3 regions of the Fusibacter sp. A1 genome follow, and region 3 is predicted to be linked to each of the others. Evidence: riboswitches for the same ligand, from Rfam matches in the RefSeq annotation. Region 3 holds a riboswitch; each other region holds the start of a gene.

Region 1 (10,315 bases), on a different contig from region 3:
CGGACAATCGCATCATTGTCGCAATCTGAACAGCCAGATTGCCGACAGCGTTGCAGTGGTATTCCGAATAATGATCTTTGGCTTGAATCTGATGGATAAAATGGTAAATCTCATTTGTGGTGCTCGCCTGTTGGGTGAAAAACTTCGATTCTCTGATCATAAGCAATTTTGTCGGAGTGATGACGCTTAAATGATGGGTTTCTGTCAGATTCTTGAATGTGATGCGTTGACCGCTTGTAATCACTTTTCTCTCGTTTGTATGAAAAAGAGTGCCTTCTTGCACAATGATGACATTAAGCGCATCTTTCGATTCATAGGGCTGACAAAGAATCGATTTACCGGCGTGTATGTTCGATTCGAAAATTTCTATGTTGTCATCTTGAACCAGTAGTTTAAATGTACCGGCAAGATTATCAAAGGTTTGAATACTCTCGCATTCCTTATAGGTTAAGAATCCATTCATAATTGACCTCTTGGTTGTGCAAGTGAACAATAGGTTCACAAGTGAAGCGCATGGAAGGCTTTGCTTTGCCGACACGTTAATCTACCATGCTATTCTGCCATAAGTTGTAAGTAAGCAATCGGTAACTTAATAAAAATACCATACTAGGAATAATTGTCAAGGGAAAACACCTTATTTTGTAGGAATCAAGAAGAAGCAGATGCTAAACATAGCGGACCCTGACTTGCGATCAAGTACGCGGCATGGTGGCTTTGAAATAAAAAAGACAAAGTTCAGGTGAACTTTGTCCATAGTAAATTGCTCGATCGTGAATCTTTAACCCAAATCAATTTGCCATGCTGGCGATTTGATTGATCTTTGAAAGCACCTCATCCGGTGTGAACGGCTTTGTGATAAAGTCCTTCGCGCCTTTTTTAATGGCTTCGAGCAGAAACTGGGGCTGACCGCATGCGGAGACCATACATACTTTGACGGATGGATCGACTCTGATCAGCTCCTCAAGGGCCTCGATACCTGTGACCTCAGGCATGGTGATATCCATGGTGATGATATCCGGCTTGAGTTCGTGGTACTTTTCGATAGCTTGTGCTCCATTTGACGCTTCCCCCACCACGTTGTATCCGTGGCTTACAAGAATGTTCTTAAGCATCATCCGCATGAACGCTGCATCGTCCACAATCAATATGTTTTTCATTCTTACCTCCATCTTGACATAAAAAAAACATCCCGAAAAGACGTCAGTATTTCGGTAGCTTGACGATCATAGATTTCTCCTTAGACTCACAGCTTTGCGTCTTCACCTTTCGATGAGTTTGCCTTTTTCATGTATTCAGTTAAACTTATAGGTATAGGGTACTATCCTTTGGAAGGCTTGTCAATGAATTGTCATGGTGCTCTAAATAAAAATTTATTGATATGGCTTTGATAGTTTATTCGATGATGAAGTTATTGGGTATGGATTGGATATACCGCCTTAGGAGGTGACCGCGTGAGAGTCTTCTTTGCGCTTACGATAACACAAGCATGTAAATATAAGCTGCATGACGCCTGTAGAAAAACGACAAAGGACTGTAAAAGGGGTAAGTTCACAAGCTGTGACAACCTGCATCTGACACTTGCCTTCATCGGTGATGTGACAGACGATGAAGTTGAGAGGCTCAGCGTCCTGCTTGATGAATTCGATGTTTGTAAGCCGGATCTCGTGGCAGCTTCCTTTGGCCAGTTTCATAAAAAAAACAAAAAAATTCTGTGGATAGGAGTTGAAGAGAATCAGACGCTCCTTCGCTTGCAAGGTGAGTTGAATTTCAGACTCAAACAGGCGGGTTTCAGAGTAGAGGCGATGCCTTATGTTCCCCACATCACATTCGCAAGAGGTGTGGTCCTAGACGAGGATGTATCCATGAGACACTTCAGCCCCATTGAAGTAACGATCAGCTCCGTCGCGCTCATGGAAAGCGTGCGTGTGGATGAAAGGCTGGTCTATAGGGTGGTGAAAGAAAAAGGTTTTACAGACAAGTGAAAGAACCGATTTAGGGTGTGAGACTTGAAAAGCAGGTAAACACCATTAACATATCAAGGGAGGATAAACTTGAAGATCATTGAAGAAGTAAAAGACCTGTATCAGATTATTGAGCTGACACCGTTTAGAAAAACCGAAGGTGTCATGTTCGACTTGTTTCCACTCGACGCACTACCTAAGATCGATTCAATCGACCGTGTGCTCCATCAAAAGGATGCGGTATCGCCGGGTCCTACGATGGGTGTTGCGAATCCCTGGTACATGCACCCGGATCAGGCGGACAACCTCATCGTCCTTTACGGCAAGCGAGAAGTGGAAATTTACACGAAAGAGCATGGACGGGTTGAACACTTTACCGTCTTACCCGACAAGATCTATAAAAACGACAAGCTGATATTTGAAGGCGGAGCCGTACTTGTATGGCCGCGGCACGTATTCCACAGGATAAAAAGCGGTACGCTGGGGTCTGCATCCATCAACTTCGCAGTCCACTACGAAGGATTCGATATCAAAACGAACTTCAACATCTATGACCTGAACACAGAGACAGGGCAGTACACGCTATTGAGAGAGGGTTACAAAGACCAGTTCTAGAATAGGGGCATGTCAAAAAAAAGAACTGGAAATACCCTTGACATTATTACTAGTTAGTGATATATTTAATCCATGGAAAACAAACCGAGCAAATACGGAGCAGTAAGTGAATTGAATTTAAAACTGGTGGTAGCACTGCACAGGACGATTCAAAACGATGAGAGGTCCTTGTCGGCACGACTTTCAGAATATGACCTTACCCTATCTCAATTCGGTGTGATGGAAGCTTTATATCACAAAGGCCCGATGAAGATATGCGAGATCATTGAAAAGACGCTGTCTACAAGCGGCAACATGACCGTTGTAATCAAGAATCTCGAAAAGAGAGGCTACATCAGCCGGGATCGTGACGATGAGGACCGCAGGGCATTTGTGATCAGACTTAAGGAAAAGGGGCGGACCATTATCGCCGAAGTCTTTCCCAAGCATCTTGATGACCTAGAAGACGAGTTTTCGAATCTGAATATCGAAGAGAAGAATGAGTTGCTCTCCCTGCTTAAAAAAATGAATGGTGTTGTATAGCACCACTTTTTTTAAAGATATATCACTAATTAGTACTAAAAACCCGTATTTGATTCGTCAACCAACATCAATAGGAGGATTCACCATGAAAAAAGTATTATTTATAAAAGCAAATCCAAAAGCATCCGCACATTCCTTTAGTCTGGACGCAAGTGAGAACTTCATAAAAACCTATCAGGAAATCAATCCCACGGACGAGGTGGTGGAACTTGACCTTTATAAGCTCGATATTCCATTTATCGATGAAGATGTCTTTAACGGATGGGGAAAACTGGGCGAAGGAGTCGACTTTAGCGATCTGACAGATCAGGAACAGTACAAAGTGGGAACAATCAATCAGTTTACAGAACAGTTTATGGGTGCAGACAAATACGTCTTTGCCACTCCGCTTTGGAACTTCTCACTGCCACCTAAGATGAAGGTCTACATCGACACGCTGATGGTCGCAGGAAAGACATTCAAGTATACTGCTGAGGGTCCTGTGGGACTGTTAAACAATAAGAAGGCGCTTCATGTGCACGCATCGGGCGGAATTTATTCAGAGGGTCCCGCAAAGGCCATGGAGCACGGGGACAGCTACTTGAAGACCGTCCTAGGATTCATGGGCGTCATGGACATCGAGTCGGTGCTTCTTGAAGGTACAAACATGGCCACAGACGGCGGCGCATCCATCAAAACGGACGCTGCTGAAAAACTGGAACAGCTGGTGAAAAGTTTTTAAGGGAAGTGCGATCATTAAAACCACACTAAGAAGTTCCCATAACAATGCATCACTCGGCTAATCATCTTTAGTGGTCGTCTAGCTGCTGGGTTTCATTTGAACATGTATTTTAAGGCGCTCCGCTCCAACTGCAAGGAAACCTTTTTAGGTGATAAAAGGTTTGCCTTGCAGTTGGAGCGGAGCGTCTTTTTTGTTATATGCAGTTGTTAAAGATAAAAAACTTTTCAGATAACTTCAAACGTGATATAGTGTTAGATTGGTAACGGTAGTTTTGTTGATTACGATAATTGATTCATATAGATGATAATAGAGTACAGTTAATTGGCACGACGCTTGAAGTTGAGGAAGAGGAATGAAGATGAGTGATAAAAACACACAAAAGACAATAGAAGTGATGAAGTTCAAGGACTTCGAACTGGACAATCAGATCAAAAGGGCCCTTAGCGAACTGGGTTTCGTTTATCCGCTGGAAGTGCAGCAACAGACGATTCCTAAGATACTTGAAGGTGTGGACCTGATCGTACAGTCTCAGACGGGTAGTGGTAAGACGGCAGGTTTTGCGATTCCTATCTGTGAGAAGATCGATGTGGAGCTTGAAAGCCCTCAGGTGCTTGTGCTGACTCCAACCCGTGAGCTTGCCGAACAGGTTAAGGGCGACTTTAGCGATATCGGAAGATATAAGGGAATCAAGTTCAGCGCCATCTACGGTAAGCAGCCCATGGATGTCCAGCGTAAAGAACTGAAGAAGAACCCTCATGTGATCGTCGCGACACCAGGTCGTATGATGGATCACCTGCTGAATAAGAATGTAAAACTGAAAGACATCAAATATTTCGTCATCGATGAAGCGGATGAGATGCTTCTGATGGGCTTTAAGGATCAGATCGAAGCGATCATCAAGAAGATGCCTTCTGAAAGAGTGACGCTCCTCTTTTCTGCGACGATGCCTGAAGAGGTAAAACACATCAGCCAGCTTTACATGAACAAGCCGGAGAGCATCGAGATCGAATCAGAAGTCTCGACCCATACCAAAATAGAGCAGATCTACTACGCGGTGGACGGCCTAAAAAAAGTGGACTTCATGAGAAAGATGATAAAGCATGAGGACCCGAAGAAGTGCATCATCTTCTGTAACACGAAAGATCAAGTGGATAGTCTCTTCGACATCATGAGAAAATACCACAGAAAGGTCTGTGCGGTTCATGGAGGCATGGATCAGGGCCTGCGTATGCAAAAACTCAAGGAGTTCAAGCGTGGAGAATACACCATGCTGATCGCCACAGATGTTGCAGCAAGAGGTCTTCATGTACAGGGGCTGACTCATGTCATCAACTACGGTGTTCCCTTTGAGAATGAGAACTACGTGCATAGGATCGGTAGAACCGGTCGTGTCGATGAGAACGGTATCGCCATCACCATGGTCATTCCAAGTGAAACCGCTAGATTCATCGCGCTGCAAAAGTTTTTAGGTTATGAAATCCCTTGCAAGGGCGGTCATGTGGAAAGAAAAGCGCCGCAAAACACGAAAAGAAGAAACGGACCGGAGCGTTATAAGGCTACAAATCGCAAAGGGGCAACAATACAACTGAATGTCGGAAGCGCCAATTCTAGATTGAGAACCGGAGATATCCTAGGTGTGCTCAGAAATATCAAGGAAGTCAGCGGACAGGATATCGGCAAGATCGAAATGAATGCCAAGTTCACCAATGTGACGATATTCGATGGCAAGGAAAGCATCATCATCAAAGCGCTTCAAACAAAGAAAATCAAAGGTCAGATTTACCGTGCGAAAAAAATTCAATAGGATGATGGCTTAAATAAATCGCTTTGGTAGTATGCCAAAGCGTTTTTTTGTTTATAATTGAGTAAGGCAAAGTAGTGAACCTATGAGTTGATTCGGTGGAGGGCGTATGAATCGTGTAGAAGAGACCACGGCTTTTATCAATAAGATGTTTTTCGGTAAAAAGGATAAATACGAGATCATGTTCGGCTGCGCCCATCTGATAGGAGTGGCGGGATTTGCAGAGTTGCTTGCGATGAAACGCGGTCTTGACAAAGAGATTTGCAAAATCGCCGGACTCCTTCATGACTATATCACCTATGAGACCGGCGATAGCGAAGCGCATGCCAAGCGCGGATCAAAAGCCGTCTATGGCTATCTGGACGAGATAGGCGGATTTTCTGAGGATGAAAAGCTGCTTATCTCTTCGATGATAAGAAGACATGGTGCGAAACGCAAGGTGGATGGAGCCTATGAAGAGGTTTTGAAGGATGCCGATACCTTGTCGCATTACTTCAACAGTCCTGACAACTGGCTGGCTAGTAAGGAAACGGACCGGTTCACTGCGCTCTGTATTGAACTGGGATTTAGTGTAGATGGTTTTAAATCGCGATAAGGGGAATGAAGCTTGAGAATCGGAAAACTACTGAGCAATGCGGGAATCTGTTCGAGAAGAGATGCCAACAGGCTGATTGACGAGGGTAGGGTCTATGTCAACGGGGAGAGGTGTATTCCAGGAAAATGGGTGGAATGGACCGATGAGATCCTACTTGACGGCGAGCCCGTCAAAATGCTTGAAAGGATCTACATACTGCTGAACAAACCTAAGGGCATCCTTTGCAGCTCCAACAGGAGCCTTGAAAACAATATCATCGACTATTTGAATTACGACGCTTTTGTCTTTCCTGTGGGGCGTCTTGATAAGGAATCGGATGGCCTTATCTTGATGACAAACGATGGAGAACTCGCAAACAGTGTGCTAAGGGACGAATATGAGCATGAAAAGGAATACCTTGTGAGTGTCGACAAGGAGTTTGACGACGACTTTCTAACGATACTGTCCGGCGGAGTTGAAATATTCGGGACGATGACACGACCATGCACCGTCATCAGGGTCAGTCATGACACCTTTAGGATCATCCTATCACAAGGCATCAACCGTCAGATCAGAAAAATGTGCAAGAAGTTCGGCTATGAAGTGACCAGACTAAAAAGGATCAGGATCGTCAATATGAAGCTAGGCGACCTGCCCACAGGTGAATGGCGTTTTGTGACAGCTGAGGAGCTAGAGAAGCTAAAAACGATCATAGGAATACAATCATAAAAAAAAGTTGACTGCTCAGTCAACTTTTTTCATGTTCAGTATCTTATCTTCATCCGGTGTCACATAAATGGTCTTGTAATCCTCATAGATTACCATACCTGGTTTTGCACCGCTTGGTTTTTTTACGAATTTGACTTCGGTAAAATCTACAGGAACCTGCGATGAGTACCTGGCTTTGGAGTGGTAAGCAGCAATTTCCGCAGCCTCGATGATCGTCTGGTCGTCGATATCCTCAAACTCGGCCTGTATGATCACATGGGATCCCGGAGTGTCTTTTGTGTGCAGCCAGATATGCTCCCTAAAGGATTTTTTGAGGGTCAGCTCGTCGTTTTGAAAGTTGTTTCTACCGACGAGGATGGTTACGCCCTCAGAAGACTCATAGCGGTGGGGAGGCAGCTTCTTCGCTCTTTTTTGCTTCTTACTATAGATTTTTTTAACAAAACCTGTTTCCATGAGCTCTTCTTTGATCTCTTCGATATCATCAGGTGATTCGGCCTGATCGAGCAGAAGACGTACATGGTCGAGATAGCGTATTTCCTCATCCGCGATTTCGATAAACTTTTGTGCCTCTTCGAGGGTGGTTTTAGCCTTGTTATATCGCTTGTAGTAGCGCTGGGCGTTCTCGTTCGGACCTCTGGTGACATCAAGCTCGATCTCCAAGTCCTCGTTGGTGTAGTAATTGAAGACGGTGATGGATTTCATGCCCTTCCTGATGGCATGAAGGTTGGCGGTCAAAAGCTCACCCCTAAGACGCAGCGCTTCAAGTTTTCCTGCTTCAATCAGATCGCCTTCGAGGTTTTCGACCTTCTTACGGAGCTTGTCAAGATGCAGGTCGACGAGCTTGATCAGGTGATTGGACTTTTGACTTACGCGGTTTGTATCTTTTTTTGTGTGATAGTAAGTAATCAGCGCCTCGTCAAAATCCGTCGTAAAGCGTTCCTCATAACCAAGCGATCTGTAATGGGTAAGGGGAATGCTTGAAAACTCCTTATATGTGCCGGCGACGAAGTACATGTAGACGCCATTTGAGCGCTTGACCTGTTCGATATGGTCGATGAACGACGCATAGAGTGGGTCGATATCTTCTTTTTCAAGTGAAGCCGTGTCGGTCTTGCTGTCTATTCCGGCCTGATGAGTGATGCTGCTGGCAAGCGAGGGGCTTATTCCTTCAAAGGTCAGGTAAAGCCATTTGAAAACAGGCAGCTTCACATCGGAAAGCTTCTCTGAGAAACTTTCCCTATCTGTTTTAAAAGTAGGTGCTTTAGTCGAGGGTGGCAGGGTATATCTTACTCCAGGACCCATGGGTCTTGTGCTCATGGATAGTCTGATTCGTTTGATGCTGTCAACGACGGTCTGGTTTTCATCTAAAAGCATGATGTTGGAGTGCTTTCCCATGATTTCAATCTTTAAATGCTTGATGACGATATCGCCCAGTTCGTTTCTAGCGCTGATGTTGATCGTCACAATCCTTTCAAGACCGTCCTGTTCGACGGACTGTATGATCCCGCCTGAGATGTGTTTTCGCATGAGCATGCAAAACATGGGGGGCTCCTGGGGTGTTTCGGGCTTGCTGTCTATCAAGATGATTCTTGGATGGCTCGCGTGCGCGCTGATAAAAAGTTTGACAGATCCGCGGCCTCTAAGATTTAGTAATAAATCTGTTGCGTTAATTTGATATATCTTGTCTATCTTAAGTCCTTCAAGCGTTTGGTTCAGCGCATGGACATGTGCGTGTATGAAAAATCCGTCAAGTGCCATGGTTTTCTCCTGTCTATTCGACCACTTTTGTGGTATATTTAAATTCTATGAAGATCATTCTTCTCACAATTATAGTATAATGATGTAGAGGATAAAGCAAACCATTGTTTTCCTATTCGGTTGGAAAGTTTGTTTTTAATAAAGGAGTATTCATGAAGTTTGCAAAATTACAGGCTGCAGGTAATGATTTCATCATAATGGAAGCTTCTGAAACGGTCGGTGTCGAACTCGATACGCTCGCAAAAGAAGTTTGCCATAGGCAGTTCGGCATCGGTGCGGACGGTTTGATGGTGCTTGTGGATCATGAGGAATTTTGTGAAATGCTATTTTACAATAGCGACGGATCACTGGCGAAAATGTGTGGAAACGGACTTAGATGCTTTGTGAAATACATTGTCGAAACAAGAAAGATCAAAGAAAAGACATTCGATGTCAAGACACCTGCAGGGTTTTACAGGGTGACTGTGATAGATCACAGCTATAAGACATCTAGAATTTCGATTGACATGGGTGAGGTGGAGCCGTATGCCTACCTTAGCGAAAAACAAGTCAGTCTTAAGATAGGAAGCAAGGTCTACCCGGGCACGGTTGTCAATATGGGTGTGCCGCATCTGGTGGTGTATTACTGGCCGGATGATGAGGAGACGATCAGTCTAGGACCGAAACTTGAGAAGGATGATAGATTTTCAGAAGGTGTTAACGTCAACTTTGTAAAGGTCATAAGCGATTCTGAGGTGGTCATCAAGACATGGGAAAGAGGCGCAGGTCTTACGCTTGCGTGCGGTACGGGAGCCTGTGCCAGCGCTTCGGTGCTAAAGGAAGCGGACCTCATCGGCAGCGACGTGAAATTAAGGGCTCCCGGTGGAGATCTGCATGTGAAACTGGATAAGAAAAATGTAACATTGACTGGCGATGCGGTATTGATTGCGATTGGTGACTATATAAAAGAGGTGTAGACATGTTGTTTAGTATGACTGGTTTTGGAAGAGGCTACGCGGAAAATGAAATGATGAAAATCACGCTTGAGATCAAGACGGTGAACCATCGTTACACGGATTTCCATATCAAGATGCCTAAGAAGTTCAATGTCTTTGAAGAAGACATGAAAAAAGTGATCAAATCTAAAGTGGATAGAGGTAGAGTGGAAGTCTACATTCAAGTGGAGAACTACCAGGCGAACGACTATGTGGTGAAGCCTAACTTCGCAGTGATCGATGAATACCACGGCGCGCTCAGTCAAGTTGCAGGTCGTTACGAGATCAGCGATAAGATCAGTCTGAACCTCCTTACAAGGTTTAACGACACGCTTGAGATCAAAACTCAGGAAATCGACGAGGAAGCGGTATCCGAACTTCTGATGAGAGCTCTTGACAACGCTCTTGACAGTCTTGCCGGCATGAGGGCTACAGAAGGCGTCAGAATGGGTGAGGATGTCGAGAAGAATCTCAAGTTGATGGTGGATGTCCTATCGAACATTGAAGACAGGGCGCCTGAAATCGTCAAAGTGCATCAAGCCAAGATGATGGATAGAATCAAGGACCTCTTGGAAGGCCATGAGATCGATGAAGCTAGAATTTTGATGGAGGTTGCGATATTTGCCGACAAGACGAATATTGAAGAAGAAATAGTCCGTC
Region 2 (10,315 bases), on a different contig from region 3:
GCCATGTGGCAGGCCTTTATGCCTGACCTTCCAGAGGCTTTAAAGCAAGAAGCCGGCATGTTAATAGGCACAGAAATGAACAGACGAATCGAAAAAGGCGAGGCGAGGTTATACAAGCATTCGCTTAAGGTGCTCCGTTATTTGAGGCAACAGGGCTATCGACTTGTCTTTATCAGCAACTGCAGCGACGGCTATATGCAGGCTCATAAAAAACAGTTTGGTCTGGATGACTATTTTGATGAGTTTATCACTTCACAAGCGTATGATTACCTGCCTAAATGGCAGATACTGAGTATCCTAAGAGGGAATCAGCATGAAAATGCCCTCATGATAGGTGACCGTTGGATGGACATGGAGGCAGGTATTAAAAATAATATGCAGACGATCGGTTGCAGGTACGGGTTCGGGACTACTAAAGAGCTTGAAAACGCCACTGTGTTGATAGATGATGTTGGGGAATTGATGGGAATTTTGTGATTGGTGATTGGTAATTAGGTGCTAAAACGACAGTTCTTGCGAACTGTCGTTTTTTTGTTAGAAAATAGTAATTCCGTTTACGATGATTTTTTCTGCAACGGCGTGTAAGTCAAATGGATGCCTGTCCCAAATGACGATATCTGCATCTTTGCCAACTACTAAACTACCGATTCGGTCGTCCACTTCTATGATTTGTGCGGGGTGGAGGGTGATCGCTTTTAGGGCTTCTGCTTCACTCATGCCCGCTTTAACGGCAAGGCTTGCGCACATGGGTAGGTATTCTAGCGGAATGACAGGGCTGTCTGTCATTATGGCTACTTTGACTCCGGCTTGTTGGAGTACACCTGGTGTAACAAAGGACTTTTCATTCAGTTCGAATTTTGATTTGTTCCCAAAACTAGGACCGACAACGGCGCTAAAGCCTTCTTTTGCAAGATCACTAGCGATCAGATGACCTTCTGTACAGTGTTCTAGGGTCAGGTTGACATCGAACTCCTTAGCGATTCTTATTGCAGTAAAGATGTCGTCCGCACGATGCGCATGTGCCTTTAGCGGGATTTCTTTTTTTAGTACGGGTAACATCGCGTCCAGTTTCATGTCGTAAGTCGGCAGTTTTGACACATCGCCTGCTGCGCTTTCGATTTTCACCAGATATTCCTTGGCTTTAGCTAAGGTTTGTCGAAGAAGAGCCGCTGTTCCCATTCGTGTGGACGGCGTGATTTTTTTGTCGGCATACACTCTTTTAGGATTCTCGCCAAATGCGCATTTCATCGCCATGTTGTCACGGATGACCATATCATCCACTCGGTGACCGTGCAGCTTCATGACAGTAAAGGTTCCACCAATCACGTTTGCGCTGCCAGGGCCAGTACAAGCAGTTGTCACCCCGCCCTTTAAGGCCAGTTCGAAGGCCTCATCCCTTGGATTGATCGCATCGATCGCCCGCAGATGCGGCGTGATCGGATCGGTTGCCTCATTGCCGTCAGAACCTTCAAAGCCAATACCTTCTTCCCACATGCCGACATGGCAATGCGCGTCGATAAATCCGGGGAATACGAGTTTTCCTGCTGCGTCGATGACTTCTTCGCGCGCTTTGGGCTTTATGTCCTTAGCGATTTCAGTGATTTTATCACCTGTCACCCGTAGATCGGTTGTTTCTAGAATTCCATTTTCAATGGTGTAAAGTGTGCCGTTTTTTATAAGCATGGTAAAACCTCTCTTTTAATCTTTCTACAGTATAGCATAAAAAGGGCACATGATATGATTACATGCGCCCTTTGATCGTCTGCCTCATCTGCTTGAAACCCATAATGACAATCCAAACGTAGGCGATTGTTTTTGGAATCATAAGCATTCCGATCCATGAATAGGTTTTTGCCCAGAGTACGACGGGAACATAAAACCCGAAGGACAGTGTGATGGCGAGCCACATGAACTTGAAAATAAGATCGCTCTGTTTTTTAGCCTGCTGATAGAAGAGCACGAGTATGATTGCTCCCATGATGGCAAATGGAAGGTTTCTGTAGATTCCCCAGCTAACCGGTTGATAAAAGTTGAACCAGTCATTCTGTGGGAATAGGCAAAGAACGATTCTAATGACAGCAAGTGAGTAGATAGTCATTGAAAGGGTCTTTGACTCCTGTACCCGGTATTTTTCAATCCAGATTCTATAGAGTATGACATAAAAAACGGTCATGGTGATCGAGGTGACGAACTTACCAAAACCAAGTGCTGTCGCGTTTGCTTCTAGACCGGTTGTGAAGAGTGCGTAGGATCTTGGTACAAGATGAAAGGCGTCACCAAAACCGAGAAGCAAGGTCATCGCACCGAATAGGCGATTCATCTTGTTTTCTTTGGTATGGCTTAACATGATAAGACCTAAAGTAATGACTGTTGAAAGGTAAAGTACATTAAAAATGGTTTCCATGATTGCTTGCATAAGAGCTCCTTTTATACTTAAATTACACAACAGTGTGTAATTTAAGTATAAAACTCTAGATACCAATTGTAAAGACCCTTCTTAGTGAAAGAGTAGGTGGTAATTCAATCAAGGAAATATCCCATTAAGGCCGACAAGACGTTCAGAAAATTGAGAAAGGTTCAAAAAAAAAAGCAAATCCCTAACAAATTAGTGTTTTTAATGCTTAAAAATGAGTTATACTGTACGGGAGTCCAAAATCGAATAATGAGCAAATCAACTGAAAGGTTGAGACGCAAAGCCATGGGTCTAAGGTGTTTAAGCTATGATTGCCAGGTTGCCGTTAACTATAATGATGAGCAGCCTAATTGGCTGCCTTTTTTGTTTTAAAGGGTCAATGATTGCGCGATTCGGAAAGTGTGATAAGAAAATGGATACACTAAAAACAAGCGGGAATCGGTTACGACCGATTGTGTGTAGCGGGAGGATGTAATGCGTAAAGTCATTCATGTATTTTTGATACTTTTACTGGCCAGTTCAGTAACTTTTGCAGCTGGTAGTCCATCAAATTGGTCGAAAGAGTCACTTGATTCCTTGTCATCGTATCAAGTGTTAAGGGATTCTGCATTTGACAACTATCAAGGTGATATCACTAGAGAGCGATTTGTGTATCTGTCGGTCAAGCTTTATGAAGAGATCACCGGAACTCAGATTGTGGTCAATCCCGAAATAAAGTTTACCGATACGACAGATGAAAACAGTTTAAAAGCTGCGACAATTGGAATCACTACAGGTGTGGGTGACAATCGGTTTGATCCGAGCGGCTCACTGACAAGAGAGCAGCTTGCGGTATTCATGGTGAGAACCCTTGAACTAGCTGGAATCGAACTTGCAGAGGGAACCGTACTGTTCGAAGACCATGCTCAGATCAGCTCATGGGCACGGTCAGCAGTGTATAAGGCGAAAAACAACGGCATACTTTCCGGAGTAGGAGACAACAGGATCGCACCAGGCAGTCCCACAAGCGAAGAACAATCCTTGGTGGTATTCAAGAGGATATTGGACGCCCATAGTCCTAAAACCTATGGTGCAAGCCTTCCTGTTGTAGAGAAGAAAAAGCTTACAACTACTGAAATTGCGTCGCTTTCAGGTAGCCTAGTCAAGTTACATGTAAAAACCTACACGGGAGAGAACTACTTAGGCAGCGGATTCTATTATGAATCAGGTAAAATCGGAACAAATCTTCATGTGATCGACCAAGCGCAGACCATTGAGATAGAACATGAAGATGGTTCCATCTATAAGGGAAACGTCTACATAACGGGGTATGACATCGATCTGGATTTAGCTGCGCTACAAATTGAGGACACATCCGTCACACCGCTAACTGTAAAACAAGAACTTGATTTACAAAAAGGCCAGAAGATCTATACGATAGGCAGTCCTCAAGGGCTCATCAACACCTTGTCTGAAGGAATCATTAGTTCGATAAGGGAAGTAATCATTCAAATTACAGCACCTGTGAGTCCAGGATCTAGCGGTGGTGCTCTATTGGATGAGTATGGTGAGCTAATCGGAATCACAACTTTTTTAGTTGAAGGTCAGAACCTTAACTTTTGCGTACCGGTGAACTTGTTCACTTCGATGGATAAATCCAAAATGCTCACTATAGATGAGTTTACAGCACTAACCAATCCACAGACTAAAGCACCGACGAATGTGACCATAGCGGCACTGTCGAATACATCTATTGAAGTGACATGGGATAAGGGTGATGCGGACTATTATATGGCCTTTTTAGGAGTAAAAGGTAATGAATGGGCGGCAATCAACAACGAGGCGGGCGAAAACTACTGGGTGCTCGAGGACGAGTTAATTGATGGATTAACCGTGGAAGGTATTCATTCTGATAGAGAAGTCAAAGTTGCTATCTTAGCGGTTAAGGATGGAGTCGCATCGCAATATAGTTATTCCGAGGTGCTAAAGCTTGAAGCCTTCAACTTGTATCAGATACAGGATGGTCTCAAAGAGGAATACGGTGTCATCACTCTTGGAGAGGAAGAGATCCATATTAAAAGGTTTCACATTGAAATCTTTGAATACATGCGAACCAAAGAAGTAAGCATTGTTGCAAACATTGCTGATGACAGCGTAGAGAACTTCATGCGTCTGTTCGACGAATATGAGTTTGAGTTAGTGGCTTTAGGAGCTCAAATCGCAACTGAAATCGAAATCGAAACAGGTATATCGACATCGCTTACTATGAAGTACTATCGCTTTAGCAGCGAGAAGCCGACAGGATTCGGTAAGAACCTTTTGGAATATGATTATCTAATGTTTGATCCCAATGAAGAAGAGTGGCATCTTAGCTATCCTTTCTTTGAGGTGACCTCGATCAGAGACGATGGTTCGTTTGGTTATTCGAAGTGGAAATAAGCGAGCTGGTCTAGGGGGAAGATTAGATCAAAGGTGATGGTTGTCACCATAAAAGAATACTGCTACTGATGTGAAGTTCTCTTTCTAACCCAAAGAGAACTTTTTTACTTTTAGCATCCTTTTTCCATTAATGAACTTCCTTATATTAAATTATTCTTAAATTCCACTCATCTGGGTATTGTTTTTTTATAATAAAGAAAAGCGGACAGAAGATAAGGAGGTCTACGGATCGATATGGATAAAAAGCGGATCGCACTGATTATGACAGCGGTTTTAATTGCACTAATGGCAGGTATTTGGATGCTAAACAGAGAGAAGGAAGGCACTGGGCAAGAAGTGCAAATCGAATTGCCGCCTGATAGGGTGGATATTAGCAAGGAAGCGGTTGACATCCTGAGCGTCGAGGCCTTGGATGCAGTTGACGGATTGATCAGTGAGGATACTTCGTTCTTGGTGACCGCGGACACAGAGATTGACGACGGGTATCTTGCAACCTTCTTGTCAATCACTCCGGCAGTGGAGTATCAGGTCGAACGCACAAGCGACTTGAGTGTGCTGATCAAGCCCGTTGAGCCTCTTGACGCCGGAACGGTCATTAAGTTCAGGCACAATAACAAAACCCGTACTGCAGGCTGGTCTTTTGAAGTCGGCGGTAACTTAAAGGTGGTTGGGACCTATCCGGCGAGGCATTCAAGCAGTGTTCCGCCTAGTTCTGGAATAGAAATCTCGTTTTCGCAAGTAATTGACGAAAGCATTTTGGAGTTCATCACAATAGAACCTGAAATTGAATATTCCCACAGAATCGACAAAAATACCTTGATCCTGATGCCTACTTCGCTTGACTTAGGATGCACCTATCAGGTGAAAGTAAGGGACGGGTTTATAAGCCAGGTCGGTAGTCTCTTGGCGTCCGGTTACGCGTTTGACTTCACAACGGGAGAATCCGGAAATTTCGGATATGAACAAGCGAAGATGAGTCTTGTTCTTGAAGGAGATGCTGCCGTGCTCGAGGTTCCTTACGAATGGATGCCCTCGCCTGAATCGGTTCAGCTTTACAGGATGGATGAAGAAGGCTACCGGAAAGCCACTGCGAACTACCTAGCAGACAGTAAGTACTATTCGCATCCCGGCAAGCGAATGGATGAATCTGTACTAGAGCCTATAGATGGTGTTGAAGTCAGCGCATTTGAGAGGAGCTATTCAATCTTTGGTGTCCTAGACGGACTCGACAAGGGGTATTACCTTGCCAAGTTCAGTGCTCGTTCAAACACGTACTATCAGTTTTTCCAAGTAACGAATCTAAACATCTATATAGAAAGCACGGAAGATGACGCCCTGCTATGGTGCATCGATACTGAAACAGGTCAAATGATAGACAGCGCTAAAATAATTGTAGACGGAGCGCTTACAGGTGAAACCGGATCTGATGGAACAGCTTATGTCGAACTTGACTCTACAGATGCTGCTATAGTTGTGGAGACAACAGATGAGCGTGTCCATTTGCCTTATAGGTTCAATCGGAACTACTACTGGTATGATTACTCCTCAAGTAGTGATAAGAATGAAACTCCAAAGGGGCACTATTTCCTTTACTCGGACAGATCGGTATACCAGGACGGCGATATGGCATCCTTCTTTGGCATGGTCCATCTTTTAGGTCAGGAAAACCCGGCGTCTGTGGAGCTTGTACTCTTTAACGACCATCGTGAAGAAGTGGATAGGATGACATCGCAGGTGAGCGACTTCGGCACTTATGGCGGTAGTTTTGAGCTGAATAAGCGTTCGGAGTACAGGTATGAACTGGAGGTGACTGCTGGTGAGGTTGTACTCGACACACTAAGTGTCGGAATTTCAACCTATGTGAAACCCGAATTCATCATCACAACCGAACTTGAAAAAGAAGTGCTGGGGCCAGGTGAATCGACAAGACTCTATGGAACGGTGACCTATTACGACGAAACTCCCACAAGCCTTTTTGAACTGAATACCTACAGCGGAAAAGGCTACTGGGAGCGTGAGTTGGGATCTGAGAAGATCGTCACCGACACGACTGGCAGTTATGATATCCAGTATACTCCCAAGTACTGGTACGAGACTTCAAAACCCTTTATGTTTATGGTAGAAACCACGAATAAGAAGGCTGAGAACACGGATGTAGCTGACCATGACATGGTGCAGATTTTTCCATCTGAGATTATTCTTGATGCGACCAGTCAGGTAAATGAGAATGAGGACCAGCTTATAATCGAAGTTACCAGCCATAAGCTGAAACTTCCTACAAAGCAGCTCATGACAGACGACAGCAAACTCTATTCAGGAGAACCGCTTGATATTCCAATACACGTGATAGTTGAAGAAACCTACTACGAAGCCATAACGCTAGGCACAAGTTACAATCCGCTGACTAAAGAAATGGAAACAAAGTATGATTATAGTTACCGAAGAGCGGTCGTTTATGATGGGTCGCTTATCACAGAAGACGGACTGTCGACGATCGGCATAGACTATGTGCCAGGTCGAAACTACTCTGTTAAGGTCACGACGATGGACACACCAGATCATATGATCCAAGCGAACACTTATGTATATGGTACACATGGTTATATCGAAAGGTATGAGGCTGCTCCGAGGTTCAAAGCACTGGACAGTGTGAAGCTCAATGAGCGATTCACACTTGAACTCGACTTGCCTGAAAACGTACTTAAAAGCAGGTCCGCCACAAAGGAAAAGACGCTATTTGTAGTCTATAAGAACGGTTACAGGGAACATCAGGTCAACAGAGGCAGTACTTATTCCGAGGTGTTCACCGAAGAGGATGTATCCAATGTGCTGATCAGAGGAATCTACTTTGATGGAAGCAAGTTTAGGATCGGTGAATATCCTCCGACAATCAGTGTGATGATGGATCCTGAAGAAAAGAAACTGGATCTGACCATCACAACCGACCGTAACCAGTACAAACCTGGAGAGGAGATCACGGTTGAAGTGGTGTCAAAAATCGGTGAGACAGGCGTGAAAAGCAGGGTGCTGATCAATATGATGGACGAAGCCTACTACGCGCTATACCCTGACAATCGTAAAGCCTATCAGGAGTTCTATGACTATGATTCGACCGCAGGGTATCCACAACATTACCATACGGGATATATCACTTTCCCGGACATGGCTGAAATGGGTGAAGGCGGGTCGGACGACTATTATATTAGAGAGAATTTCAAGGATACTGCGGCATTCATAGAGATCCAAACAGATCAGAATGGGATCGGAAAAGCCTCGTTCACACTTCCGGACAGCACCACAAAATGGCGGATCACCACCCATGGAATCAGCGGTGAAAGGTTTATCGGTACTGCGACAGAACAAGTTGTCAGCACGCTGCCGTTTTATTCGCGTATGATTCTTCAAGAGAACTATTTGACCGGTGAAAAGGCGGATGTGGTAGTCAGGGCAGGTGGAGAGGCGATCGACAAGGATACGTCGGTTACCTACAAGCTGAATGTGAATCCTCCGACAGGACCGGATTATACACTTGATGGAACAGAGTTGGCTTCGGAGTACACTTCTCTTGCCATGAAAACCCTTGAACCTGGAAGGTATGAAGTCACACTTTTCGCAGACACCGATACCTACAAGGATGCGGTACTTAAAACCTTTGAAGTCGTCGATTCCAAGGTAGAGTTTTCAGCGATGAGAAGGCTGCCCTTGTCAGATACATTTACACTTACAAGGCCTGAAAAATCATCCTACTTGAGGATCATCAACACAGATGCGCGGGAACTTCACGAAGAACTACTGAAACTACTGACCTATCCGTCAAAAAGAGCCGAATGGGCGCTTACAAACGAACTGATTCGGATAAGGTATGGCGGAATGTACTCGACAGAAATCCTTCAAACTCCTTATCTTGACACACTTGATCCCTTTACGTATTATGGCGGCGGCATCAGCATACTTGAAAATGCCGAGGATGACCTGCAGCTTACAACAGATATCGCAGTCATCGCACCAGAGTATCTTGATAAACAGAGTACAATAGAATATTTCCAGCGTGTGCTTAACGAGGAGGAGCTATCTACCCTAGACAGGCTTTATGCGATATGGGGACTTGCAGCCCTTGACGAGCCAGTCGTGCATAAGCTCAACCTTCTGCTGGGGTCTGACGAGGCAAACGCGTATACCGCATCTGAGAAGGTCATTTTAGCTTGTGCTCTAACAGAGTCAGGAATGATAGAAAAGAGCGCCCTTCTTTATGAGGAACTCCAAAAAGACATCGGTTCAAACGGCAAGTGGACAGAACTCGACCAGCGAGTCTTATTGCATCTTGCAGGTTTGGCATCTGAACTCAAACTGAATGATGCCACAGGCTGGTTTGAAAGAGCGACAGCCAACCTACCGAAAGAGCATGTGATGCAACTACTGATGATGAGGTACTACCAGTACCAAGACAAGGACCTTAGACCGGTAGTATTCGACGTCCTACTTAATGGCGTGACGGAGCATGTCAGCCATAAAGCGGTCTTTGCCTACACCTTGCCTCTAAGCGTTGAACCGAAAATCGAGTTTTCGAATATCAGTGGACCGGGTGAAATTGAGGAATACTACGTCGGAAATCTCTACAATGTCGATTTTAGCGAAAAGGGCGGTTATAAGATTGTAAAGACTCTTGACCGATCAGAGGTAGGTCTTTCAGAAGAAATAGTAGTAGAGATAGAAGTCACCAAACCTTCCATGGCCTATTTGACAGTCATCGAAAGTGTTCCATCTGGATTTTCTGTCGTGATGCCAAGAAGCCAAATGAATGCCACCAACCTTTATTTCCACTTTGGCGGCGAGGAGACGAAGAAAACATTTACCTATACGATAAGGGCCAAACAGACAGGAACCTTTAAGCTGGAGCCCTCCGTATTGTCCACAGGGGACCATGCCTACTATCAATCGAACCCCTTTGAATTGAAGGTGAAGTGATTGAATGTAAAGAGAAAGTCGCTGGTTTTGGCAGTGATTTGTACGGTGGCAATCTGCCTTTTGCGCATAGGATATGGTTGGGACGCCCCGGCTGAAAAAGATGCGAAGCAGAATATGAGAATCGTGGCTGTAGTGGATAATGAGATACAGACCGTATCCTACCCGGCACCTGAGTATTTGCAGCTGATGAACATCTTCAGTAAAACGGAGTCACTAGATGAGAATAGGTTTGAAACCTTGGAAATTGACAAGAAGCAGATCGGCATGATTCTTCCGCACCATCTGCTGGCAGGACACGAGATACTAAAAGCTTATCGTGAAATCGCAGATTTCGATCCTGAACTGATTATCCTTATGTCGCCGAACCATCAAGGGAGGATCAACGCGCCTATCCTGTCGAGAAAGGAACCGTTGATCGCTTTTGATACCATATTCCTTATGGATGATTGCGTTCTTGAAATGGAGAACAAACATCTTATCAGATACGACAAGGAACTGCTCTTGCTGGAACACGGCATT
Region 3 (10,315 bases):
GCCTTGCAAAAGCTCAAAGAAGATGCCGGTGAACTTTTTTGTCTAACCTTCAAGAGCATAACAGCAGATAACGGATCTGAGTTCTCAGAATTATCCTCGTTCGATGAAAGTGAGATCTATTTTGCACACCCCTATTCCTCGTGTGAACGTGGCACAAATGAGCACCATAACGGCTTAATTAGACGTTTTATCCCTAAGGGGAGGAGCATCAATCCTTATCCCTTGAAAACTATTGAAGCTATTCAAAGCTGGTGCAACACCTTGCCCAGAAGGATTCTAGGCTATATGAAACCACAAGAAGCTTTTGAAAGAGAAGTATTCTTACTTACTGCACAATGCTTCCATTATATTACATTAGGTATTAGTTCAATTTGATATTGAAATTTGGACTTTATTAATAATGATAAATTTGATTATATTATTCAAAGATTAACTGCTACTTGATGGAAGCATTATTATTTTGTTTATTGGTATGGGTTGTAGCCATTACTATTTCAGGGTGGAGTGAGTGAAACTATTGTTAAAAACAGTAAATAAGGATATGATGGAAAGAGCATCTAGCGGCTTACTTTGCTGTTTTGATTAAATTGATTAAATGTGAGTATATTCAATAATAAGGAAGGTTGAAAATTTATTAAAAAGCAACGAGGAAGTAATAGTTCTTAAGCGTTAATACAACAATTTGGGGAATGTTAAGTGAGGTAAACTATGGAGAATATAGTAGTTGCAAAAGAAGCTGAAGCACATCAAAATAGTGTTCATTCTGAAAGAAAATTTGATGCATTTAGAAGATATAATTATAAAGAATTACTCTTGATGCTGTTTTCTTCTTATATTTTTGCTTCTATAGTTAGTATGATAAATGTAGTCGAGAAAAACTCAAATTTATCATTTGTTACTAATCTAAACGGTTTTAGTATTATAATCTCTATGATGCTTTATTTAGCAGTTGTTATTTATATGAAATTGAAATTAAAAATTAGTGAGTCTGTGTATTTAGGATTAGTAGTTGTTTCTGGATGTTTTGGCGTGTTAACTGTAGTAGACAGTGAGAAGAATATTTTTCTAACACTTGGTGTGATCGGGATTATGTCGGTCATCATCATTTCTTATTACCAAAATGTAGATATCAATAAATTTGAAAGAGTAAACAATAAAGTCACAAGTGCGATTATTGGATTGCTGTTTATGGTGATGTTCTACATGATTTCTACTGCAACGATTTTTAGATACAAAACGTACAATGCTTCAACATATGATTTTGGGATTTTCACTCAAATGTTTCACTATATGAAGCAAACGGGGTTACCTTATACTACATTAGAGAGAAATGTATTTTTATCGCATTTTGCGATACATTTTTCTCCGATTTATTATTTAATTCTACCTGGATATTTACTATTCAGTTCTCCAGAGTATTTACTGATTGTTCAAGCATTTTTTGTGACATCAGGAGTTATTCCACTATACTTATTGTGTAGACATCAGAACTTGAATACCTTTATTACAATGCTGATTTCAGGTTGTTATCTTTTCTATCCAGGAATAGTAAGTCCAACTTTTTATGATTTTCATGAAAATAAATTTCTTACAGCTTTAATGCTTTGGATGCTCTACTTTTACGAGAAGAATAAAAAAAAGTCTATGATTTTGCTGGTTTTTTTGGTTTTATTTGTTAAGGAAGATGCTGCGTTATATATCATTTTTTTTGGTTTTTATGATCTATTTGCTAATAAGAACATTAGGCAAGGTTTAATAATAACGTGTATTGGGTTTATATATTTTTATTTAGTTACAACTGGAATGAGTCTTTATGGTTATGGAATAATGGATGATAGATTTAGTGTCTATCAGTTACCAAATGAAACGGGATTAGCTGTAGTAATGAAAAATATTTTAATGAATCCTGGTTTTTTCATTACTCAAGTGTTTATGTTGGAAAAACTAAAATTTGCATTATATATGTTGACTCCACTAGTATTTATCCCAATCATTAGCTCTAAATGGAGCAACTTAATATTTTTGATACCGATGCTAGTAATCAACTTAATGCCTAAATATGTTTATCAATATGACATAGGTTTTCAATATACATATGGTGTATCAGCTATCATGTTCTTTCTATTTATAAAAAACATTAGTAAGTTTGAGTATAGAAAGCAATTGACTATTTGCTCAATTGGAATTTTTGCATCTCTAGTATTACTAATGACAGCTACTAATGACAAATTTTCTTACTATCAAAATATTTATAATACATTCAGTCAGGAAATAGTAAGAACTGATGAGGCTTTATCATTAATACCAAGAAATGCTTCAATTACAAGTGAGACGTTTTTCACACCTCACCTATATTATGTACAAGAACTCTATGAATACCCAAATGACTTTGAAACTGATTATCTTGTTTTAGATGTTAGATGTCCGGTTGAAAAATTTGATGAAAAATCAAATTCCGCATTAAACGCTGGGTATGTTGAAGTATTTTCTGGTGGAATGGCAGTGGTATATAAGAAAATCGATAATCCTCTTGAGTAATGTTATGATTTCTGATAATTAATTTCAGATAAAGAGAACCAGCAAGTACAATGGCAATACTATTGGTGTTTCGATCTATAGTAAACTTACAGTGAGATGTATCATAATCGAGTGTTTTATATGGATTAGAGTAAAGGATACCATTCAAGACGTGAATAGGAAAGGTGTTGGATGGGTATCATGAAAGCAGTTCCTCTGTTACATAATTAGAGTATTATAAAAAGAGAGGATGCCCACATGAAAATAGCGATTAGAGTTATACTGATAATTACTGTTGTTTTGCTTTCAATTGTTTTATTACTTAAAAAAGACGATTTTCTTAGCAAAGCAACTCTTTCAATGTCAGTTGATAGACAGAACCATGAACCACTTTTAGACGAGTACAACTCTTTAAATGAAGTTTTTTCAAAACGGGATGCTGTGGATGTAGATTATATCATCCTGTTGGAGAAAGAGAATAAATCTTATAAAGAGGAAGTTGATTTTATAAAGTTACAAAAATTGGAGAGACTAAAGGAGCGTCAAGCACTTGCTGATAGGAAGAGTGTAGAGTTAGCTCTCGAAAGAGATAAATACGAATCGGAAATGCCATTGATCACCAAAGAAGGACATTTAAGTTTGTTGGGAAGGATAGCTATAGCTAGCATTAATGTCAATATGCCACTTGTTGAAGGTACAAGCGCTAGTGATATTGCAATTTCAGCTGGACATTTAGAAAATACAGCATATCCAGGGCATATTGGTAATTCGGTTATTGCAGGTCATAGGGGCTATAATTATGGATTACTATTCAATCGATTAGATGAGTTGGAAAAAGGTGATAGAATTGTGTTGACCACTTCGCAAGGAACATTTACTTATGAAGTATATCAGAAAAAAATTGTTGTTCCAGAAGACACATCGGTTATCAATCAAACAGACACTCATAGGGTTTTAACTTTGATTACTTGTGAACCACTTTATAAATCAACATATCGATTGGTTATTCATGCGGTATTGGTAGAATAGCATTTTGAAAGAGATTAGTGGTATAATTTATATATGAACTAATAGAACTTACAAAGGATGGTATGTATGAGTTTAATAAGGCGTTATGGATACAGTTTACTAACTTTTTCAGTTGCATTTCTAATAATGATGTTCGCATTTGTGAATGAAGGATTATTCCCTTTCGGGGAAAATCAGATCATGATCATCGATAGTTGGCACCAGTACTATCCAATATTGCAGGAACTTCAGTTTAAACTGCAACATGGCGAATCGTTGTTCTATTCCTGGAATACAGGGACTGGAACTAATTTTTTTGTAATGATGGCCTATTATGCGATGAGTCCACTCAACTTCTTATCCTTTTTTGTACCTGCTGAGTTTTTAAGGGAATTCATGCTGTTTGCTACGATTGGCAAAATCGCTTTTGCGGGTGCCTTCTTTACGGAGTATTTACGAGGGGTATTTAAATCAAAGAATCTGTCAATAGTCCTATTCGGTCTAATGTATGCCTTTAGTGGATTTTTAATGGGGTATTACTGGGATATCATGTGGCTGGACTGCGTTGCTTTGCTGCCTCTTGTTATACTCGGATTACATAGATTGATGGATGAAGGCAAGTTCGGACTATTTGTTTTTACGCTTGCTCTGAGCCTGATCAGCAACTTTTATATTGCGTATTTTGTATGTGAGTTCATTGCCCTTTATACCTTTGTGGTCTACTTCACTAAATATAGGTCTAAGGGAATCACACATTTCTTCAATAAGATTTCAAAGGTAGTCATGTACTCGGTGTTGGCAATTGGTTCTGCGATGTTGACTTTACTTCCGATTTTCATAGGTATGCAGCGTGCATATGGCCTATCATCAGGTAATCCAACTAGCTTTAAATTGTATCATTCCATACTTGATATTCTAAACAATTTGCTTGCCTATGTAGAGCCGACAGTCGTAGATGGTTTGCCGAACATTTCCATAACGATGATCGGGTTACTATTTATGATCTTCTATTTTCTTGTTCCAGGAATTCCTACAAAAAACAAAGTGATCAATGGATCATTTGCTGCATTTTTGATTTTGAGTATGAACATCAATTATTTGAATTTTGTTTGGCATGGATTTCACTTTCCAAATCAGGTGCCTTTTAGATTTTCCTTCCTACTGTCATTTGTACTGTTGACAATCGCATATGAAGCGATGACTAAGTTAAATGAACTACCTGTAAAAGCGGTTTTAAAAGTAACTGGTGTCATGATGGTTTATCTGATTGTTAATGAAAAACTTTACACAACATTATTCGATGCACAGGTTTTTTACATCAGTGCGGCATTTCTGCTTGCTTATGCCTCTATTGTTCTCCTTTATAAGCATGACAAGGTTTCTATCAAGTTTATGGCAAAGATGATTTTGATCGTCTTGTTAGTCGAAATCACAGTGTCTGCATTTCATGCGACAGAGGTTGCTGGAAATTCAGGGCGAACTGACTATCCTGTTCAAAATAGCGAAGTACAGGCTGCTCTAGATGATTTATATGCTAAAGATACTGGGTTTTACCGTCTGGAGATGTATCAGCAATATAGCGCTAACGATCCCTTATTATATGGATATCGGGGTATTACACAATTCTCATCTACTGCAAATTCAAAATTGAACACCTTTGCAAAGAAAATGGGAATGTCTGCCGATCCAGGTGGAAACTCAAATAGGTATTTGCCAGGCACACCAGTGATCAACGCGATGTTCAATATAAAGTATCTTCTGTCAAAGCATGCTGCTTTGCCTATTCCAAACGCTGCCTATACGAAGTTTAACGAGTTTACTGACCTTGAGGTATACGAGAACAGGTATGCTTTCCCACTTGGATTTAAGGTCAATCCTGACATCCTCAACTTGACGACAACCGACATCAGCCCATTTAGAAGACAAGAGCAGTTCATGAGTCTTGCGACTGGGAATGAGGTGACATTCTTCAAAGGGGTAGAAGCGGTGAATGAGACCTATGAAAATATGGATAGGCATCTGCTTGAGGATATAAGATACCACTATAAAAATATCGATGCTTCCAAAATAGGAAAAGCGAAAATAGAGTTTGTTGCGCAGCAAACAAAACAGATGTATATCTACATGCTTAACCAAACGAAAACGGTTACGCTTAAAATGAATGGAGTTTCCACCACCCACCAAACCCCACGAGGTGTGATCATCGACTTAGGGATCGTGGAAGAGGGAACAAGCTTTGAGTTATCTTTTGAGGTAATGGCTTCTGCATCTGGATATTTTGACATTCATGTTGTCACATTCGATGATGAGGTGTTTACCGTCACCCGAAACGATTTGATTGACGAAGCATTCGAAGTGGATGAGTTTACCCAGACAAAGCTTACTGGAGTTGCGACACTCAACAGTGATGGACTGCTTTATACTTCGATTCCTTATGAAAAAGGCTGGAAAGTAAAAGTAGATGGTGACCGAATAGAACCTATGGCTTATCAAGATGCGATGATTGCGATACCACTGCGTGAAGGAACACATCAGATTGAATTCTCATATGTTTCAGCAGGCTTTGTCTCTGGACTGATGATCAGTGTTTTATCACTGCTTATCTTGGCTTCAATTTATGTTTTAGGAAGGAAAACGGATTTTCAAAAGGAACAGAAGGAACTGAAATCTAAAAGGGGACAGCATGAAATTGCTGGTTAATGTGATGGAGAAGATAGAAATTTTAAAGGATAAACTGTTCACACGTCAATTTGTAAGATATCTCATTACTGGATTTTCTGCATTTTTCATCGAGTACGGTTTGTATGTGCTGCTGATTAAGGTGTTGAACGCACAATATATCATCGCTAGTGTGCTGGTTTATTGTGTGATTTTCTGGTTTGTATTTTTAATGAATAGAAAGTGGTCGTTTGAGTCGACAAAGGATATTAGGAAGCAATTGGTGCAATATGGACTGCTGTTCATTTTCAATCTGGTTGTCGCCAATATCGTACTGATGACATTCTTTACAGAGATACTAGGAATCAGTGAATTGATATCTCCACTCTTAAAGATGGCATGTATCGTGATGTGGAATTTTTGGATCTACAAAAATGTAATCTACAAATAGGAGTCAACTATGGATATGGTTAATAGGCATAAGGAACTAGCGATTATTATTCCTGTTTACAATGAAGGAAAAGCGCTGCAAACCAATTTTAAGGAGATTGTGCGCGTACTTGAACAAGATCGAGTGGATTGTCGATTCATGTTTGTCGATGACGGTTCTACTGATAATACCTGGCAGGTGCTGGAGTCCATCGTAAAGGAGTATCCTCAGGCAGAAGCGATAAGGTTTGCAAGGAATTTTGGCAAGGAAATCGCTCTTGCTGCAGGTCTTGACAGCATCGATGCCCAGCTTTATCTGCTTATGGATTCTGATTTGCAGCATCCGCCCGATCAAATAAGACCTATGCTCGAGCTGCTGATTAAGGAAGATGCGAATATCGTGGAAGGCATAAAAATCACTAGAGGAAAAGAGTCCCTATTTTATAGGTCCGTTGCAAAACTATTTTATTGGGTCTTAAACGTAGTCACTCATCTAGATATGAGAAACTCATCAGATTTCAAGCTACTGGACAAACAGGTGGTTGAATCAATAAGACGATTTGATGAAAGAAACCTGTTTATCAGAGGTATCGTAAAATGGGTTGGGTTCAAAACCGTTCAACATCCTTTTCATGTAGAGGAGAGAGTAAATGGAGTCAGTCATTTTTCTACTGCGAAGCTGGCCATGTTGGCACTGAATGCCACTCTCTCTTATACAAGTAAACCACTCTATATCACCATGATCAGCGGGCTTATCTTCTTGTTCTTTGCAATCATCTTAGGAATTCAGACACTGGCTAATTACTTGGTCGGGAACGCATTGGATGGATTCTCAACAGTGATTCTGGTCCTTCTGATCACTGGTTCTATGATTATGATTTCGCTTGGTATTATTGGGACGTATATTTCGAGAATCTATGACGAGATTAAAGCTAGACCGAGGTATATTGTTAAAGACAAAATCCAATGACGCTTGTTGTTTACATAATCCTAAAAGATTTTAAGAGCATATGACTTGTAAACGTAGCTGCCCTGTAATCAAGATGTAATCAAAATTACGACTGTATTGTTGTAAATGGTGGTATAATGTAGTTGAGAGGGTAGTCAAAAGTCGATTCGATTGACCAAAATTATTCTGTAAATCGCAAAGCTGATGAAAATCAGTGTCGCAAAGCTATAGGGTCTAAGGTTCATATGAACTATGACAGCCAGTTTCCAGAGAAAGACTTTGATTGCCAAATAGGTTGTGTAGACCATGTTTGCACACCAGGTATCAGATCTTTTCTCGACAAGGCAAACCAGTTGAAAGATTGGGGCGCAAAACTAGAGGGCCTAAGTCACTTGTGTGATATGGCAGCCAGTCGCCGAAAGAAAAGTTTTTTACTTTTCTTTCCCAAATGTAACAAGGCAAACCCATCGTGAGGTGGGGACGCAAAACTACAGGGTCTTCATAATGAAGATAGCCAGGTGCCGAAGGGAGAGAATTAGATGAAAAGAGTGATTTCTTTATTAACTCTTACACTCATTATCATGACATTGTCCGCCGTTGCTTTTGCAGATGGTGGCATTATCAAGGTCAACGAAGAAATCGGCACAGTAAGCATCAATTATACTGCAACTGATTATTCCGATTTTAAAGTTCTAGTGAAAAAGGGAACTGAACAATATGTTTATAACCTTTATGATTCACAAGAGGAGTTTCCACTTCAAATGGGAAGCGGAGATTACTCAATAGGACTCTATCAACGTGTGGATGGCAACAAATATCGAAAAGTGACTTCTGCTACTGCAGTTGTTACGGTGGATATGATGAAAGTCTACACAGCAAGTATTCAAACCATTAATTGGAAAGAGAATACTAGCGCAGCTGTATTAGCTGATTCATTGACTACGGAAACGATGACAGATCAAGAAAAATTCAATGCAATTTACAAGTACGTCATCAATAATGTAGTTTATGATTATCAAAAGGCAGCTACTGTTGATAGTCGATTTATTCCAAACAACACATTGACGATTGAGAACAACAATGGTATTTGTTACGACTATTCATCACTGATGGCATCGATGTTAAGAAGCGTTGGTGTTCCAACTAAAATGATCCATGGTCAAAGTACCTATACATCCGTGTATCATGCATGGAATGAAGTATATCTCAATGGAAAATGGGTGATCATCGATACTACCGTTGATGCACAGTTGTCAAAAGGTAGTGCGAGATACTCGATTGAAAAATCAATCAACGATTATGTTGGAGTAAAATCATTTTAAAAGGATAAGTTACCCTCTCAGCTATTTTATCTGACAAAGCCGATAAGGCTTTTTTTTTGCCTATCACAAAGATAGCTCATTCGATGAATTAGTGTTATAATGTGACTGCAAGCATAGAGTGATTCAATGGACTTTGGTGAGTCCAAAGACCTATTTAGCGGTTAAGCATGATTATGTTTTATCAAATGTGGTATATATATAATAATTGAAGTCATGAAAGGGGCGAGAAAGATGAAGCGAAAGTTAGTAGTTCTGTTTGTAGTAATGATTGCCGTGTTATCAAGTTTCGCATTTGCAGATGGCATTATTAATTACAAGCCCGATGAAGGAATTGTTAAGATAAATTATACAACAACCGATTATACTAAGTTTAAAATAATCATAAAGAGAGATACGCAGCAGTACATCTACAATATCAACGATAACGATGAATCATTTCCACTTCAGATGGGCAGTGGTTTGTACACAGTAGCAATTTACCAAAATGTTTCCAGTAATAAATATAAGAAAATCACATCAGCCTCTAAGACGGTTACTGTCAATGAAGATGCTGTAAATCTTGCAAGTGTGCAGAATATGAGCTGGGCTGAAGAAATGAAGGCAATCGTTCTTGCAAAAGAACTGATGGCTGATCTTGAAACGGATGAGGAGAAGTTTGATGCCGTTTACGACTATATCATCCGGTCGATCGTCTATGACTATTATAAAGCCTCGACTATCTATAGCAGGTATTTACCTGTGATCGATGTCACTCTTGAAGAAAAGAAAGGTATCTGTTATGATTATTCATCACTGATGGCTTCAATGCTTCGAAGCCAGGGCATAAAGTCAAAATTGATTGAAGGTGAAAGTACTTATACCTCCACCTATCATGCTTGGAATGAAGTGTATTTGAACGGCGAGTGGAAAATCATTGATTCCACAGTCGATGCGCAGCTTTCGAAGATGATGGCCAAATATGACAAATACAAGACTACCACCAGCCACGTTAAAATGAAAAGTTTCTAGTGTATGGTGATAAATTTAGTTAGCCCTTAGAGATAAGGGCTATTTTTTTAGTATAATAAGTCTATGATTATTAACTTATTTAATAGGTATATATGAAATAGTCAGCGGTTGGAGCAACTGTTCTATCAAGTGTTAAAAGGCTAGGATGCTCAAACGAACAAGGAGGATTAGCATGGAAGGAAAATATAGACTAATTACACGAAGTGATTTTGACGGTCTGGTTTGCGCAGTCTTGCTTAAGGATATGGGATTAATTGATGATATCAAATTTGTTCATCCAAAGGATATGCAGGATGGAATCATTCAGGTGACAGAATTTGATATTACGACGAACTTGCCCTATGTTTCAGGTGCTTACCTTGCATTTGACCATCATTTAAGCGAAACAATCAGAAATCAGGAAGTCGCTGAAAATCATATCATT

The links. Region 3 has a riboswitch for cyclic di-GMP ahead of DWB64_RS17665 (transglutaminase-like domain-containing protein). Riboswitches for the same ligand answer to the same signal wherever they lie in the genome.
Region 1: linked by a shared signal. The riboswitch ahead of DWB64_RS02195 (response regulator) and the one ahead of DWB64_RS17665 (transglutaminase-like domain-containing protein) in region 3 are both predicted to bind cyclic di-GMP.
Region 2: linked by a shared signal. The riboswitch ahead of DWB64_RS00920 (trypsin-like peptidase domain-containing protein) and the one ahead of DWB64_RS17665 (transglutaminase-like domain-containing protein) in region 3 are both predicted to bind cyclic di-GMP.

What each region holds. Positions count from the first base shown of each region.
Region 1 is NZ_QQWI01000002.1:46,825-57,139, forward strand. Features, by position in the region: gene DWB64_RS02190 (HD-GYP domain-containing protein) at 1-463, opposite strand, end outside; gene DWB64_RS02195 (response regulator) at 789-1,157, opposite strand; cyclic di-GMP riboswitch class I at 1,208-1,290, opposite strand; gene thpR (RNA 2',3'-cyclic phosphodiesterase) at 1,452-1,982, shown strand; gene DWB64_RS02205 (hypothetical protein) at 2,052-2,576, shown strand; gene DWB64_RS02210 (MarR family winged helix-turn-helix transcriptional regulator) at 2,649-3,098, shown strand; gene DWB64_RS02215 (FMN-dependent NADH-azoreductase) at 3,184-3,819, shown strand; gene DWB64_RS02220 (DEAD/DEAH box helicase) at 4,178-5,623, shown strand; gene DWB64_RS02225 (HD domain-containing protein) at 5,730-6,215, shown strand; gene DWB64_RS02230 (pseudouridine synthase) at 6,228-6,923, shown strand; gene DWB64_RS02235 (NFACT family protein) at 6,939-8,681, opposite strand; gene dapF (diaminopimelate epimerase) at 8,834-9,637, shown strand; gene DWB64_RS02245 (YicC/YloC family endoribonuclease) at 9,640-10,315, shown strand, end outside.
Region 2 is NZ_QQWI01000001.1:215,094-225,408, reverse strand. Features, by position in the region: gene DWB64_RS00935 (HAD family hydrolase) at 1-477, shown strand, start outside; gene DWB64_RS00930 (amidohydrolase) at 535-1,683, opposite strand; gene DWB64_RS00925 (hypothetical protein) at 1,742-2,416, opposite strand; cyclic di-GMP riboswitch class I at 2,656-2,740, shown strand; gene DWB64_RS00920 (trypsin-like peptidase domain-containing protein) at 2,888-4,831, shown strand; gene DWB64_RS00915 (Ig-like domain-containing alpha-2-macroglobulin family protein) at 5,066-9,796, shown strand; gene amrB (AmmeMemoRadiSam system protein B) at 9,797-10,315, shown strand, end outside.
Region 3 is NZ_QQWI01000016.1:36,503-46,817, reverse strand. Features, by position in the region: partial or broken gene DWB64_RS17695 (IS30 family transposase) at 1-375, shown strand, start outside; gene DWB64_RS17690 (DUF2079 domain-containing protein) at 709-2,538, shown strand; gene DWB64_RS17685 (sortase) at 2,776-3,546, shown strand; gene DWB64_RS17680 (YfhO family protein) at 3,613-6,225, shown strand; gene DWB64_RS17675 (GtrA family protein) at 6,209-6,634, shown strand; gene DWB64_RS17670 (glycosyltransferase family 2 protein) at 6,644-7,582, shown strand; cyclic di-GMP riboswitch class I at 7,746-7,832, shown strand; cyclic di-GMP riboswitch class I at 7,895-7,981, shown strand; cyclic di-GMP riboswitch class I at 8,009-8,087, shown strand; gene DWB64_RS17665 (transglutaminase-like domain-containing protein) at 8,101-8,883, shown strand; gene DWB64_RS17660 (transglutaminase family protein) at 9,115-9,891, shown strand; gene DWB64_RS17655 (exopolyphosphatase) at 10,064-10,315, shown strand, end outside.